DNA from 3 places in the Aeromonas oralensis genome. Region 1 is predicted to be linked to each of the others. Evidence: riboswitches for the same ligand, from Rfam matches in the RefSeq annotation. Region 1 holds a riboswitch; each other region holds the start of a gene.
The links. A riboswitch is a leader RNA that binds a small molecule or an ion and turns the genes downstream of it on or off. The one in region 1 is predicted to bind cyclic di-GMP.

Region 1 (4,154 bases):
TTGGCGATGCCACGGTAGTCGATGACCCCCTTCTCCCAGATCCCTTCCGCTTCGGTCCCCGCAATCGGGCCGGTGGCGGTGCCGGTGAAGGGGTTGTTGCCCTGATACCCGCTGACGCCGGTCCAGCCGCGACCATACATGGCGGCACCCACCACCACCTTGCCCGGCTCGACGCCCTGACCCAGCAGCGCCTTGACCCCCTTGTCGGTGGTGTACTTGGTGTTGGGATCCCAGCTCGACTCGTAGAGCGCGGTCTGGTGACCCAGCCCGGTGTTGGTCCAGGCGCCGTTGAAGTCGTAGCTCATCAGGAAGATGTGATTCATGTATTGCTGGGCGGCGCGATAGTCTACCTTGGCAATCTTGTCACCGCCGGCGCTGATGGCGGAGGTGAGCTCATAGGTGCGACCGGTCTCTGCACTCAGCTCGTCGAGCATGGCGCGCAGCTCCTTCATCAAGAGCACATAGGTTTCGCCGTCGGAGGGGCTGCCGAGGTTGGGGTTGGCCCCCAGGCCCCCCGGGAATTCCCAGTCGATGTCCACCCCGTCGAAGAATTTCCAGGTCTGCAGATACTCCTTCACCGAGGCGACGAAGGTGTCGCGCTTGGTCTTGTCACCGAAGAAGAAGAAGGGGTCGGAGAGGGTCCAGCCACCGATGGAGGGGAGGATCTTCAGGTCCGGATAGGCCTTCTTGAGCGCCATCAGGTTGCCGAAGTTGCCCTTGTAGGGTTCGTCATAGGCGGTGAGATTCCCCTGCCCCATCTGGATGGCGGCCCAGGGATCGTGGATGGAGACCTTGAAGTCCTCGCGCCCGGCACAGGAGCGCTGCAGCGCCTCGAAGCTGCCGGAGATCTCTTTCAGGCTGTCGTTGATGCCGTTGCCACCGCAGATCGGGGTGAAGCCGTAGAGGATGTGGGTCAGGTTCTGGGCCGGGATCTTGTCTACGGTGAACTTGCGACCATAGACTCCCCACTCCACGTAGTAGGCCCCCATCACCTTGCCGGTCTTGTTGACGTAAGGCTTGTTGTTCTCCTTGAGCGGCGCCTTGAGCGGCAGCAGGTGGCTGCCGTCGGTGTCGGCCACCAGGATCTCTTTCTTGTCGGAGAGGGTGCATCCGTCGGCGTTGCACAGCGCCACCTGCATCTGGTAGCGGCCCCCCTTGGTGACCTTGAAGTTGGCGGTGCCGGAGGCGGACGCGGCGCCGGACCACACCTCCTTGCCGTCGAGCAGTACCTTGGCGGTCTGGCCGACATCACCGGACCAGAGGTTCCAGCTCACGCTGACCGGCGCGCCATCGGCGTGCACCTTGACCAGCTTGTTGTAGGAGGTGGCGGCTTGATCCACTTCGACGATAGCGAACTTGGTTTCGCCCCAGCCGATGATGGGTTTGCCGGGGGCGGCAGCGAAGGCGGAGGAGGCACACAGACCCCCGACCAACAACGCCAGTACGGAGGGTTTTGGACTTAACATAGTTGAATATCCTTATTTCGTTCTTGGAATAGATAACGAAAAAGGCAACGCAACCTGACAGGTAACGCAGACAACATCGCACCATGGCTTGGCCCATGGACGAAACAACCTGTGGTGGCCCCGCTATCTTAGGTACTGCTGACCCTTAGACCGGAAGCTTTGCGTCCCGGACTTTCATCCGGTTTGCCTTTTGCACAACTTGATTTGCGACAAAAATAATCGCGACCTGACTATAAGGGAGTCAAAGGAGGGAGGGCAAACCCCCGAGCGGTTATTAATAAACCACTTCTTATCGAAAATGAGCCTCAAACGAGAAGAAAAGGCACTTTTTTGTGTCAGAAAGTGCCGATCTTGCTGGTTGGGGGCCGTCGATTAAAATTCGGACGAATTCCCGGTTTCGTGATCATCATCAAGTTTGGCCGGCCGCAAGATGCTGTTCATCAGCGCCCGCAGCTTGAGCGGTTTGACCGGTTTGCTGATGTAGCCGTAGCCGTGTTCGCGGATCTGCGCCTGCAGCTCGCTCTTGCGATCCGCACTGATGATGATGCCGCCGATGTCGTTGCCGTGGGCGAGACGCAGCATGTGCAGCGCCTGCAGCCCGGTCTTGCCGTCGTCCAGATGGTAATCGGAGAGCACCAGCTGCGGCAGGAAGCCGCCGGCGATGAGATCCTCCGCCTGGGCCAGGCTCTGGGCGCAGACCACCTCACAGCCCCAGCGCCCCAGCAGGGAGTGCATGGCGATCAGGATGTCGCTCTCGTTGTCGATACAGAGTACCCGGATCCCCTCCAGCTGGCTGTCGCGCTGGGTGGGGGCCGCCACCTGCGTCGTTGCGACAGGACGGGTCGCCAGGTTGAGGGTGATGGCAAACACCGAGCCCGCCCCCGGCCAGCTACGCAGGGTCAGGTTGTGGCCGAGCACCAGGGCAATGCCGCGAGCGATGGCAAGGCCGAGCCCCAGCCCCTGCTCCCGCGCGGTGCGGGAGTGATCGAGGCGAGAGAACTCGTCGAAGATAGCCTCCTGCTTGTCGGCCGGAATGCCGGGGCCGTTGTCCCACACCTCGATGCGCACCTTGTCGCCGAGCCGGCGGCAGCCGAGCAGCACCCGCCCGCCCGGGTTGTAGCGAAAGGCGTTGGTGAGGAAGTTTTGCAGCACCCGCCGCAGCAGGCGCACGTCGCTGTAGACCGCGACACCGCTCTCCACCACCGAGAACTGGATCCCCCCGCCTGCGCCAGCACGCCAAACTCCGCCTTGAGGTTGTCGAACACGTCGCGCAGGGCGAAATCCAGTTTCTTGGCCTTGAACTTGCCCGCTTCGAGCCGCGAGATGTCGAGCAGATCGGTGATGAGATCCTCGGTCGCCCCCAGCGCGTCGTCGATGTGGCGGGCGATGCGGGCCGGCTCGTCTCGCCGGCGGCAGCATCTCCAACAGGGAGGAGGTAAACAGCTTGGCGGCGTTGAGCGGCTGGGTCAGATCGTGGCTCACCGCCGCCAGGAAACGGCTCTTGGAGTGGTTGGCCCGCTCCACCTGCTGGTTCACCAGCAGCAGCTGGCGGTTGAGCTCGGAGAGCTCGTGGGTGCGCTCGGCCACCCGCGCCTCCAGGTGTTCGTTGGCCTCGCGCAGCACCCGCTCGGCGTCGCGAAACGGGGTGATGTCGGTAAAGGTCATCACGAAGCCGCCCGCCGGCATGGGATTGCCCTGCATCTCGATCACCCGGCCATCGGGGCGCTCCCGCGCCGAAATGTGCTGGCTGCCGCGCTGCATGAAGGCCACCCGCCGCGCCACGTGGGCCTCGACATCGCCTGGGCCGCACAGCCCCTGTTCGGCGTTGTAGCGGATGATCTCCTCGATGGGGCGGCCCACCTGGATGAGGCCGGGCGGATAGTGGAACAGCTCGATGTAGCGCCGGTTCCAGGCCACCAGTTTCAGCTCCCTATCCACCACCGAGATCCCCTGCCCCATGTGTTCGATGGCCCCCTGCAGCAGGCCACGGTTGAAGCGAAACACGTCGGAGGCCTCGTCCACTATGGTGGCGATCTCTTCGAGCTGCATGTTGCGCCCCTGCAGGGCCGAGGCCAGCACCAGGCGGGCGGACGAGGTGCCGAACACCCCGGCCAGCAGCCGTTCGGTGTGGGCAATCAGCTCGGCGGAGGCCTGCATCTGGGGCGCCAGGGTGCCGCCCCGCTCGCCGGCGAAACGGCCGAAGGCGCGCTTGACCCGGCTAGAGCCGACGAAGCGGGCCGCCAGCATCTCCAGCTCCTTGACCGAGACCCGCGCCTGATAGAGCGCCGTGGTGTCGCGGCTCGGCTTGCCAACGAAGTTGGCCGCCTGCAGCCGCTCGCTCACCGCCGCCTGCGACAGCAGGGAGCCCGCCACATAGCCGATGAGGTTGAGCAACAGGCTCAGAAAGATGCACCAGGCCCCTAGGCTGAGATCGCGAAACGCCGGCCAGTCCGGCGGTGCCAGCAGGGCGGCCAGCGGCGAGCCGGCCAGCAGGCCGCTCTCCGCCAGCAGGGTGGCGAACCAGAGGCTGACCCCGAGAGCGAGACCAAGGTAGACCCCCTTGCGATTGCCGTGCCGCCAGTAGAGGCCGAGCAGCAGCGCCGGCGCAAACTGCGCCACGGCACCGAACGACAGGTAGCCGATGCGCGACAGGCTGGTGAGATCCCCGAGCCAGAGGTAGAGCCCCCA
Region 2 (4,154 bases), 1.0 Mb from region 1:
TGAGCTTCTCGGCGTAGTAGGCGAGATCCCAGGCGGCCAGCTCGCTCTGACCGTGTTGCTCGGCGGCGAAGGCTCGGATCTCTTCCAGCTCGGCCTTGCCCTGCGGCAGGGACTTGGCCGCCAGATCGGTGAGGAAGTTCACCACCTGCTCGGGCTTGTCCGCCATCTTGGTGGCCAAGGAGAGCTCGGCGTAGTTGGCAAAGCCGAGCAGCTGGGCCAGCTCGCGGCGCAGGGCAAGCAGCTCGGTCATGATGGCGGAGTTGTCCCACTTGCCAGCGTAGGGGCCCTGATCCGAGGCGCGGGTGGTGAAGGCCTCATACAGCTCGGCACGCAGCGCACGGCTGTCGGCATACATCATCACCGGCAGGTAGGAGGGGATGTCCAGAGTGAACAGCCAACCTTCCTTGCCCTTCAGCTCGGCCAGCTGGCGGGCGGCGGCCTGTGCGCTCTGCGGCAAACCGGCCAGCTCGGCCTCGTCGGTCACCAGCTTGTGCCAGCCCTGGGTCGCGTCCAGCACGTTGTTGCTGAAACGGGAAGCCAGCTCGGAGAGGCGGGCCTGGATCTCGCCGTAGCGCTGCTGCGCCTCGGCGGGCAGACCGATGCCGGACAGACGAAAATCGCGCAGGGTGTTCTGGATCTCCTTGCGCTGGGCGCCGCTCAGCAGCGGGAAGTCGTCGCTCTCGGCCAGTTCGCGATAGGCCTGATAGAGCCCCTCGTGCTGGCCGACATAGGTCTGGAATTCAGACAGCAGCGGCAGGCAGGCGTCGTGGGCCGCGCGCAGCGCTTCGCTGTTGAGTACGGAGTTGAGGTGACTGACCGGCGACCAGATCCGCGCCAGGCGGTCGTTGACCTCTTCCAGCGGGGCGATCAGGCTGTCCCAGGTGTGCGGGTCGCGCTGGGCCAGCACATCGCTGATCTTCTGTTTGCAATCGGCGATGGCCTGCGTCACGGCAGGCTGGACCTGATCGGGCTGGATCTGGCTGAAAGGGGGCAGCGAGTCCATTGTCAGCAAAGGGTTATTCATCCCGGTTACCTCTTGTTTGGTCTTGAACAGACCGCTTTAGCAGCTCTTCATGGTTCTCTAACATGTGGCCAAGTCACGCAATAATCAAGCTTCAATCCGCCTGTCAGCACTGTTTTCCCCTCTTTGTGAGCTCAAACACCTCTCTGCCAGATACTTAACGGCAACAGCATGAATAATCGGTACTTTTTTGCCCTTTTTGCGGCTTTTTCAGCTCTCGAACCACAAGGGAGCAGAGCAAATCCAATCGACAAAGGAGTAGTTCACAGCAGCGTATCACCGGCCCTTTCCACGCTTGGAAAATAACTAATCAAAAAGTTAATAACCATAACAAATCATGCACATACGTTGATTAATTTGTTTTTAAGTGCGTATCATAAGCAGCCTGTTACTCAGGTCACTTGATTCTCCGCGCCGCACGGAGAACGGGTGAAAAAGGCAAAGTGACCCGAAAGGGCACGACGCAAAGCCACCGGTCTAAGGGAGATTTCCTATGACAGCGGGGCTGCCCCCGGGAGCGTTCGGCCATAGCTGGACGCTCCGTTTGTACTGTATGGAGATATCAAGATGAACAAATTGAAGTTATCCCTGCTGGGCTGTCTGCTCGGCATGGGCGCCCCCATAGCGCAGGCCGCATCGGCCGGTCAGGCCATGGTCAATCCCCAATCCGGTGTCGTAGTGGGTTACTGGCACAACTGGTGCGGTGGCTCTGGCTATCAGGGCGGTACCGCTCCCTGCGTCAAGCTCGACCAGGTCAATCCGCAATACAACGTGGTCGATGTCTCTTTCATGAAGGTGTACGGCAGCGATCCCATCCCCACCTTCAAACTCGACCCGGCTACCGGCATGAGCGAGAGCCAGTTTATCGAGCAGATCGCCGAGCTCAACCGTCAGGGCCGCTCCGTGCTGCTGGCGCTGGGCGGTGCCGATGCCCATATCGAGCTGCGTACCGGTCAGGAGCAAGCCTTCGCCGACGAGATCATCCGTCTGGTGGAGACCTATGGCTTCGACGGTCTGGACATCGATCTGGAGCAGTCCGCCATCACTGCCGCCAACAACCAGACCGTGATCCCGGCAGCCCTGCGGCTGGTCAAGGATCACTACCGCGCCCAGGGTAAAAACTTCCTCATCACCATGGCGCCCGAGTTCCCCTACCTGACCGCCAGCGGGCTCTATACCCCCTATCTGCGGGCGCTGGAAGGCTACTACGACTGGATCAATCCCCAGTTCTACAACCAGGGTGGCGACGGTATCTGGATCGACGGGGTAGGCTGGATCGCCCAGAACAACGATGCCCTGAAAGAAGAGTTCATCTACTACATGGCGGACTCGCTGATCAACGGCAGCCGCGGCTACTACAAGATCCCCCACGACAAGCTGGTATTCGGCATTCCGACCAATATCGATGCGGCCGCCACCGGTTACGTCAAGAATCCGCAGGATCTCTTCGACGCCTTCAACCGCCTCAAGAGCCAGGGTCAGCCCCTGCGCGGCGTGATGACCTGGTCCATCAACTGGGACATGGGTCGTAACGCGGCCGGGCAGGCCTACAACGAAGCCTTCATCAAGAGCTACGGCCCCTTCATCCACGATCAGAACATCACCCCGCCGGACGAAAACGGCAAGCCGGTGTTCAGTGGCCTGAGCGATGCCCGCGTCAAGCACGGCACCCGCTTTGACCCGCTGGCCGGCGTCAGCGCCAGCGACAAGGAAGATGGCGATCTGACCGGTCAGATCCAGGTGGAAGGGAGCGTCGATACCCAGCGCATCGGTCTCTATCCCCTCACCTACAAGGTGAGCGATCGCGACAATAACGTCACCGAACAGGTGCGTACCGTCGAGGTCTACAGCATGAAGCCGGTCTTTACCGGTATTGCGGACACCACTATCGAGCTCGGTACGCCGTTCAACGCCATGGCCGGCGTCAGCGCCCACGATGAGGAAGATGGCGATCTGACCGCCAACATTCAGGTCAGCGGCAACGTCGACAGCAGCAAGGTCGGCCGCTACACCCTCACCTATCAGGTGAGCGACAGTGCCAACCAGCAGGTAACCCAGCTGCGCAACGTGACCGTCAGAGAGCAGGGTGCCATCTGTCAAAACAGCTGGGATGCCAAGAAGACCTACGTCAGCGGCGACATCGTCAGCCACAACGGCAAGAGCTGGCGCGCCGAGTGGTGGACCCAGAACGATGAGCCGGGCACTACCGGTGAGTGGGGCGTCTGGCGTCTGCAGGGAGACAGCGACTGCGATGGTGGCGAGAAGCCGCCGGTGATCGGCAGCAGCGACTTCACTGTCAGTGCTATGGGTTCCGACTACACCATAGTTAACGGTCAGGTCTCCATCCGCTTCAACATCACCACCGCCAACCCGGTGCAGATCTCTGCCACGCTGGAGCAGCACGGCCGCAGCTATGGCAACACTACCAGTCTGGTGAACGGCACCAGCGCGCTGGTTTTGCAGGGCAGCAATGTGACCAATGGTAGCTATGAAGTGGTGATCAACGGTCTGGCAGATGGCCAGCAGCCGGTGGTACAGCGCTTCCCGGTTGCGCTGACCGAACAGAGCAGCGGCGGTGGCGAGGGTGACTACCCGGCCTACGCCCCCAATACCAGCTATCAGGCCGGTGATCGGGTCAGCAATGCCGGTGGCAACTACGAGTGCAAACCCTGGCCCTACAGCGGCTGGTGTGGCGGCTCGACCAGCCACTATGCGCCGGGTACCGGCACAGCCTGGAGCGATGCCTGGATCAAGCTGTAATTAGCCGGTCATAAAAAAGGGAGCCGTTGGCTCCCTCAGCCACTATACATCAACCGCTACCGGCACTGCCTGGAGCGATGCCTGGATAAAGCTGTAATCAGCTATCAGTAACGAAAGAGGGGAGCCATCGGCTCCCCTCTTTTCTATCCGTTACACGCTCGGACACATCAGCTTAGCGGGCATCTTCCTTCAGCCACTGCGCCACGCGCTTGGCGAAGTAGGTGAGGATGCCGTCGGCACCGGCCCGCTTGAAGCAGAGCAGGGACTCCATGATGCTCTCTTTCTCCTTCAGCCAGCCGTTTTGAATGGCCGCCATGTGCATGGCGTACTCGCCGCTCACCTGATAGGCGAAGGTCGGCACGCCGAACTGATC
Region 3 (4,154 bases), 540 kb from region 1:
GCTGATGGTCTTGTCCCCTTCCTGACGGGTCTGGGGTTCATCGCACTCCTGTTGGGCCTTGATCTCGTCCAGCAACCAGGTGTACTGGCGCCAGACGTGCAACTCGCTCACCTGCTTGGCGGCCTGGCTGCCCGCGATGGGCTGCAGGCGGAAGAAGATCTGCTCGAGGCGGCCATCCCGTTCATTGGGGGTCTCTTCCAGCACCTTCAATTGCTGCCAGTTTTGCGGCTGGTACTGCCATGCCTGCTCGGCGCAGCGGCCTTCGGCGTTGAGCTCGCAGCGATCCAGCTCCTGCTCGCTGTGACCCAGGATGACCCGCTCAGCCAGCGGCAGACGATCCTGACGCGGCGCGGTCGGGGTACCCGCCAGCGGCTCCCAGCGGCCCTGCTTCATGCCGTAGCCATAGTCATAGCTGCTGGCCGGGACGGCCTTGCCGGCCGGCACCACCTCTTCACAGCTGAGGTAGCGGATCTGCCAGCCCTGCTCGATCTTGAGTTGCGGCTCGCCGCACTGCTGCTCTGCCAGCGCAGCCAGGTTGGCATCGCGCCAGTCGAAGCGGCGATATACCCTCAACTGCTGATAAGGGGCGTCGCCGCTGCGGGCGCTCAGCTCGTAGGTCACTTCGGTGAGACGATCCCCCAGCTGACGGCTGGATTCGCCTTTGAGTTGATACTGTTGCCAGTCGGAGGGGGAGTAGTTGGCCAGCGCCGAAGTGGCAAACAGGCTCGGTGCTGCCAGCAGCAGCAACCTGGTACCCAGATTGTTCATTTTTATCCCTTTGATTGATTGTCTGCGTGATTGACGCGTGCAATCTAATCAGCCCCAAAAGGATATCAACCCACCAGTCAGGCCATATAAATCATTTATTTAGATTAAATCAAAACGAAATAAGCCCCATTAGGGGCTCTACTGATAGCAAGGACTCATCTGCCATCTGGGGGGGCTCTCAGCCTAAGCCTGGCAACTGTGATCAAAGTCTCGTTTGAGGTTCTTTTACCAGATGGGAATACGACAGTCGCAAGCTGGTTAGCAGCAATAGAAAGTACTGAGCTGCCTGAGCAGAAAGCAGGATAAAGCAGGATGTTGTAGTGAGAAGCCACCGGGCGGCAGTCGGTATGGGAATCGAGAAAACGGGTGGGGGATTGGTGGATGGTGAGCGGGTGTTAACAATGACAGCCTAGGGGAGGCTGTCGGGTTCATCTTTCCAAAGGCGAACAGATCCGCCCGAGGTAATGAACAACCCCGGGCGGACGGCTGGCATGACGCAGTTAGAGGTAGCTGACGGTCACGATGGCCATGTTGCTGCTGCCAGCAGACAGCTTGTACTGCATGGTGCTGCTGATGGTATTGAGGCTGCCGGCTTGCTGCAGGCTGGCCAGATCCATGGTCTGGCGCTGGGTGCCGGAATAGCAGGTCACACTGTTGTCGGCGAAGTCGCAGGGGGCTTCATAGATGGTACCGGTGAAGGTGACGGTGCCGTCGGCGGCTGAGGCAGTGGCTGGAAGCAAGGCGGCACCAAGCAGCATGGCTGCGGCGGCAGAAGAGGCGAAACGGATGGCGCTGTTGCGTACGGAAGCGGTAGAAGTGTTCATTTTAATGTCCTTTTCGTCACGTGTCGTTGTACGAAAAGGGCAACGCAATCAAAGAGAATGACACAGATACAACTGATGACATCGCTCTTCTCAGATGGCAGCTCCGCTGTCTTAGGTTATGAACCCTTAGACCGGTGGCTTTGCGTCCCGACCTTTCGACCGGTTTGCCCTTCACTCTATGTTTAGATGATAACATCCCACTTTGAGAAATCAATCGCCATCAAAAAGTGTGGGATATCAGTCACAAATAATATTTTATATATGGTTGTGACAGGAGATATATGGATTGGCCAATATTTGGTGCGCATATCAGATCTTGTCCATCATTATTTTAAACTGGCTTTCGATGAAGTCTTGTTCTGTAGTGAACATGCACGACCGCCATCCGGTTAATTAAAATCAAGGTCACACCGGAAGGTGGTAAGAGCAGATATATCAACTTCCTTCCAGGCCCGATAGGTTAAAATGATTACCTGATTACCTGATTACCTGATTACCTGATTACCTGATTACCTGATTACCTGATTACCTGATTACCTGATTACCTGATTACCTGATTACCTGATTACCTGATTACCTGATTACCTGATTACCTGATTACCTGATTACCTGATTACCTGATTACCTGATTACCTGATTACCTGATTACCTGATGACCTGATTACCTCTTTTGAGGCGGTTTACGAAGTGGGTGATAACTATTATCAAATACTCTCAGGTTATTTTGGTTGTGTTTTTGTTAATTTGCTGTGAGTGATTTTAAATTCACTGTCTGACAATATTGAGATAGATGTTCTTTATATGAATGTTATTTATTTCATGATATCTGAACATGTTTTGGTGCTAGCTTAAGCTATTGTTTTTTAAGTGTTTATAAAATAATTTATATAAATCAAAATGTATTTGATGCGCATCAAATGAGTCGTTAATTTGTTCATCAAGCAAAAGCGGAACACGGCTTTCTGCACAGACGACAGGGATGTATGTAGTTGTGCAGATGAGGTGTAGCGGGAACTGCCCCTGAGCGGTGTGCTGCTTTTGCTTATTTAAATAAACCTTAAAAGGCACAGCTGATTATTGGCATGACCTCTCACCGGCTTAATGAGAGGTTGAGCACCAGCAGTTGCTGTGCTGTATATCGAGGCATCACTGAAGATCGTGACTCCAGCATGATTGGAGTGATGCAGTACAACACACGTTAATGTAGGTATAAACGAATGAAAGCTAACAAGATTTTGGTTGCTATGGGTGTTGGTTCCATCCTGCTGTGCGGCTCCGCTGTTGCTGCCGGTGGCGCTGGTTCAGGCAAAGTCACCTTCAATGGTGAAATCATCAACGCTCCTTGCTCCGTTGCTCCTGAGTCTGTTGATCAAGTAGTTGAAATGGGTCAGATCAGCACCAAAGAGCTGGCCAGCGGTGGCGAGTCCAACTCCAAGCCGTTCAGCATCAAGCTGCTGAACTGTGAAATCTCCGACAAGGAAGATGCCGTCAAGGTGACCTTCAGCGGCGCCAAAGACCCGGTAGATTCCAGCCTGCTGGTTATCGGTGGTGGTGACGCCGCTGGTGCCGGTATCAAGATGACCGCTCCGGGTGGTGCCGCGATCGTACTGGGTACCCCGACTGCCGCTTTCAGCCTGGTCAACGGTGACAACGAGCTGCCCTTCAGCGCCGTACTGAAAGGTTATGCCGATCAGACCACCAACCCGCTGAAAGCCGGCGCTTTCACTGCAGTAACCAACTTTACTCTCTCCTACGAGTAATAGAGTGCCTTAACGTGTGATCAGGGTTGTGGTGGTGCGAGCCACCACAACCTCACACATTCTGTTTCCTCACATCGAACCTTGATCATGAAAACTTCAATGATGGCAGCCATGGTGCTGCAGCTGGTGATGATGGCGGGATCAGTCCACGCCAACGAACGCACGGATGGACTGGCCGAATCGGGTTGTACGCTGGAGGTGCTGCGCAGCATTCCGCTGCAGGCTCAGCAACCAGGCACGCTGAAAATCAGCGGCTGTCAGGTCGAGGGGGCGACGGAGGCATCACTGCCTTTTATTTCCATGTCCGTACGCGGTGCCATGAGCGATGAGCTCGGCATTCTCAACAACGGCCAATATCACAAGGTATCCGGCGAGCATTTTATTGTTTCGGATATCGTTAACAGTGATTTGGAATTCAATTTGGGGCTTACCAGTAGTCAGCTGTTTTTTCCGGACAGTACGACACTGTTTGAACTCAATTATATGTAAGCAAGCCAATTGCTTAGTGTAGATACCTCATTACGTGAGACCGTTATGCAATTCCTAGAGTGAAAATATGAGCGTTTCAACATCAGACTCTGTGAGAAAAAAACATTATTCAAAAATGGCTTTTATGCTATGCGTGCCCGGCCTGATGGCGGTGGCAAATCACGCATGGGCAGAAACGGAGTTTAATATTGATGCGCTCGATCTGGACGAACGGACCAAGATCGACCTCTCCCAGTTTGCCGACGAAGGTTACATCCTGCCCGGCGACTACTACCTCGAAATCGAGGTCAACAAGAACAAGCTGCCCCTGCAG

Region 2: it holds a riboswitch for cyclic di-GMP, as region 1 does, so the genes downstream of both, ACPDZI_RS22125 (immunoglobulin-like domain-containing protein) here and ACPDZI_RS04575 (glycosyl hydrolase family 18 protein) in region 1, are expected to answer to the same signal.
Region 3: it holds a riboswitch for cyclic di-GMP, as region 1 does, so the genes downstream of both, ACPDZI_RS01915 (fimbrial protein) here and ACPDZI_RS04575 (glycosyl hydrolase family 18 protein) in region 1, are expected to answer to the same signal.

What each region holds. Positions count from the first base shown of each region.
Region 1 is NZ_CP187186.1:925,858-930,011, reverse strand. It holds gene ACPDZI_RS04575 (glycosyl hydrolase family 18 protein) at 1-1,466, opposite strand, end outside; cyclic di-GMP riboswitch class I at 1,577-1,664, opposite strand; partial or broken gene ACPDZI_RS04570 (hybrid sensor histidine kinase/response regulator) at 1,839-4,154, opposite strand, start outside.
Region 2 is NZ_CP187186.1:4,715,371-4,719,524, reverse strand. It holds gene prlC (oligopeptidase A) at 1-1,024, opposite strand, end outside; cyclic di-GMP riboswitch class I at 1,449-1,534, shown strand; gene ACPDZI_RS22125 (immunoglobulin-like domain-containing protein) at 1,589-3,781, shown strand; gene hemB (porphobilinogen synthase) at 3,954-4,154, opposite strand, start outside.
Region 3 is NZ_CP187186.1:383,158-387,311, forward strand. It holds gene ACPDZI_RS01910 (collagenase) at 1-768, opposite strand, end outside; gene ACPDZI_RS01915 (fimbrial protein) at 1,269-1,592, opposite strand; cyclic di-GMP riboswitch class I at 1,686-1,771, opposite strand; gene ACPDZI_RS01920 (fimbrial protein) at 2,810-3,352, shown strand; gene ACPDZI_RS01925 (hypothetical protein) at 3,452-3,841, shown strand; gene ACPDZI_RS01930 (fimbria/pilus outer membrane usher protein) at 3,909-4,154, shown strand, end outside.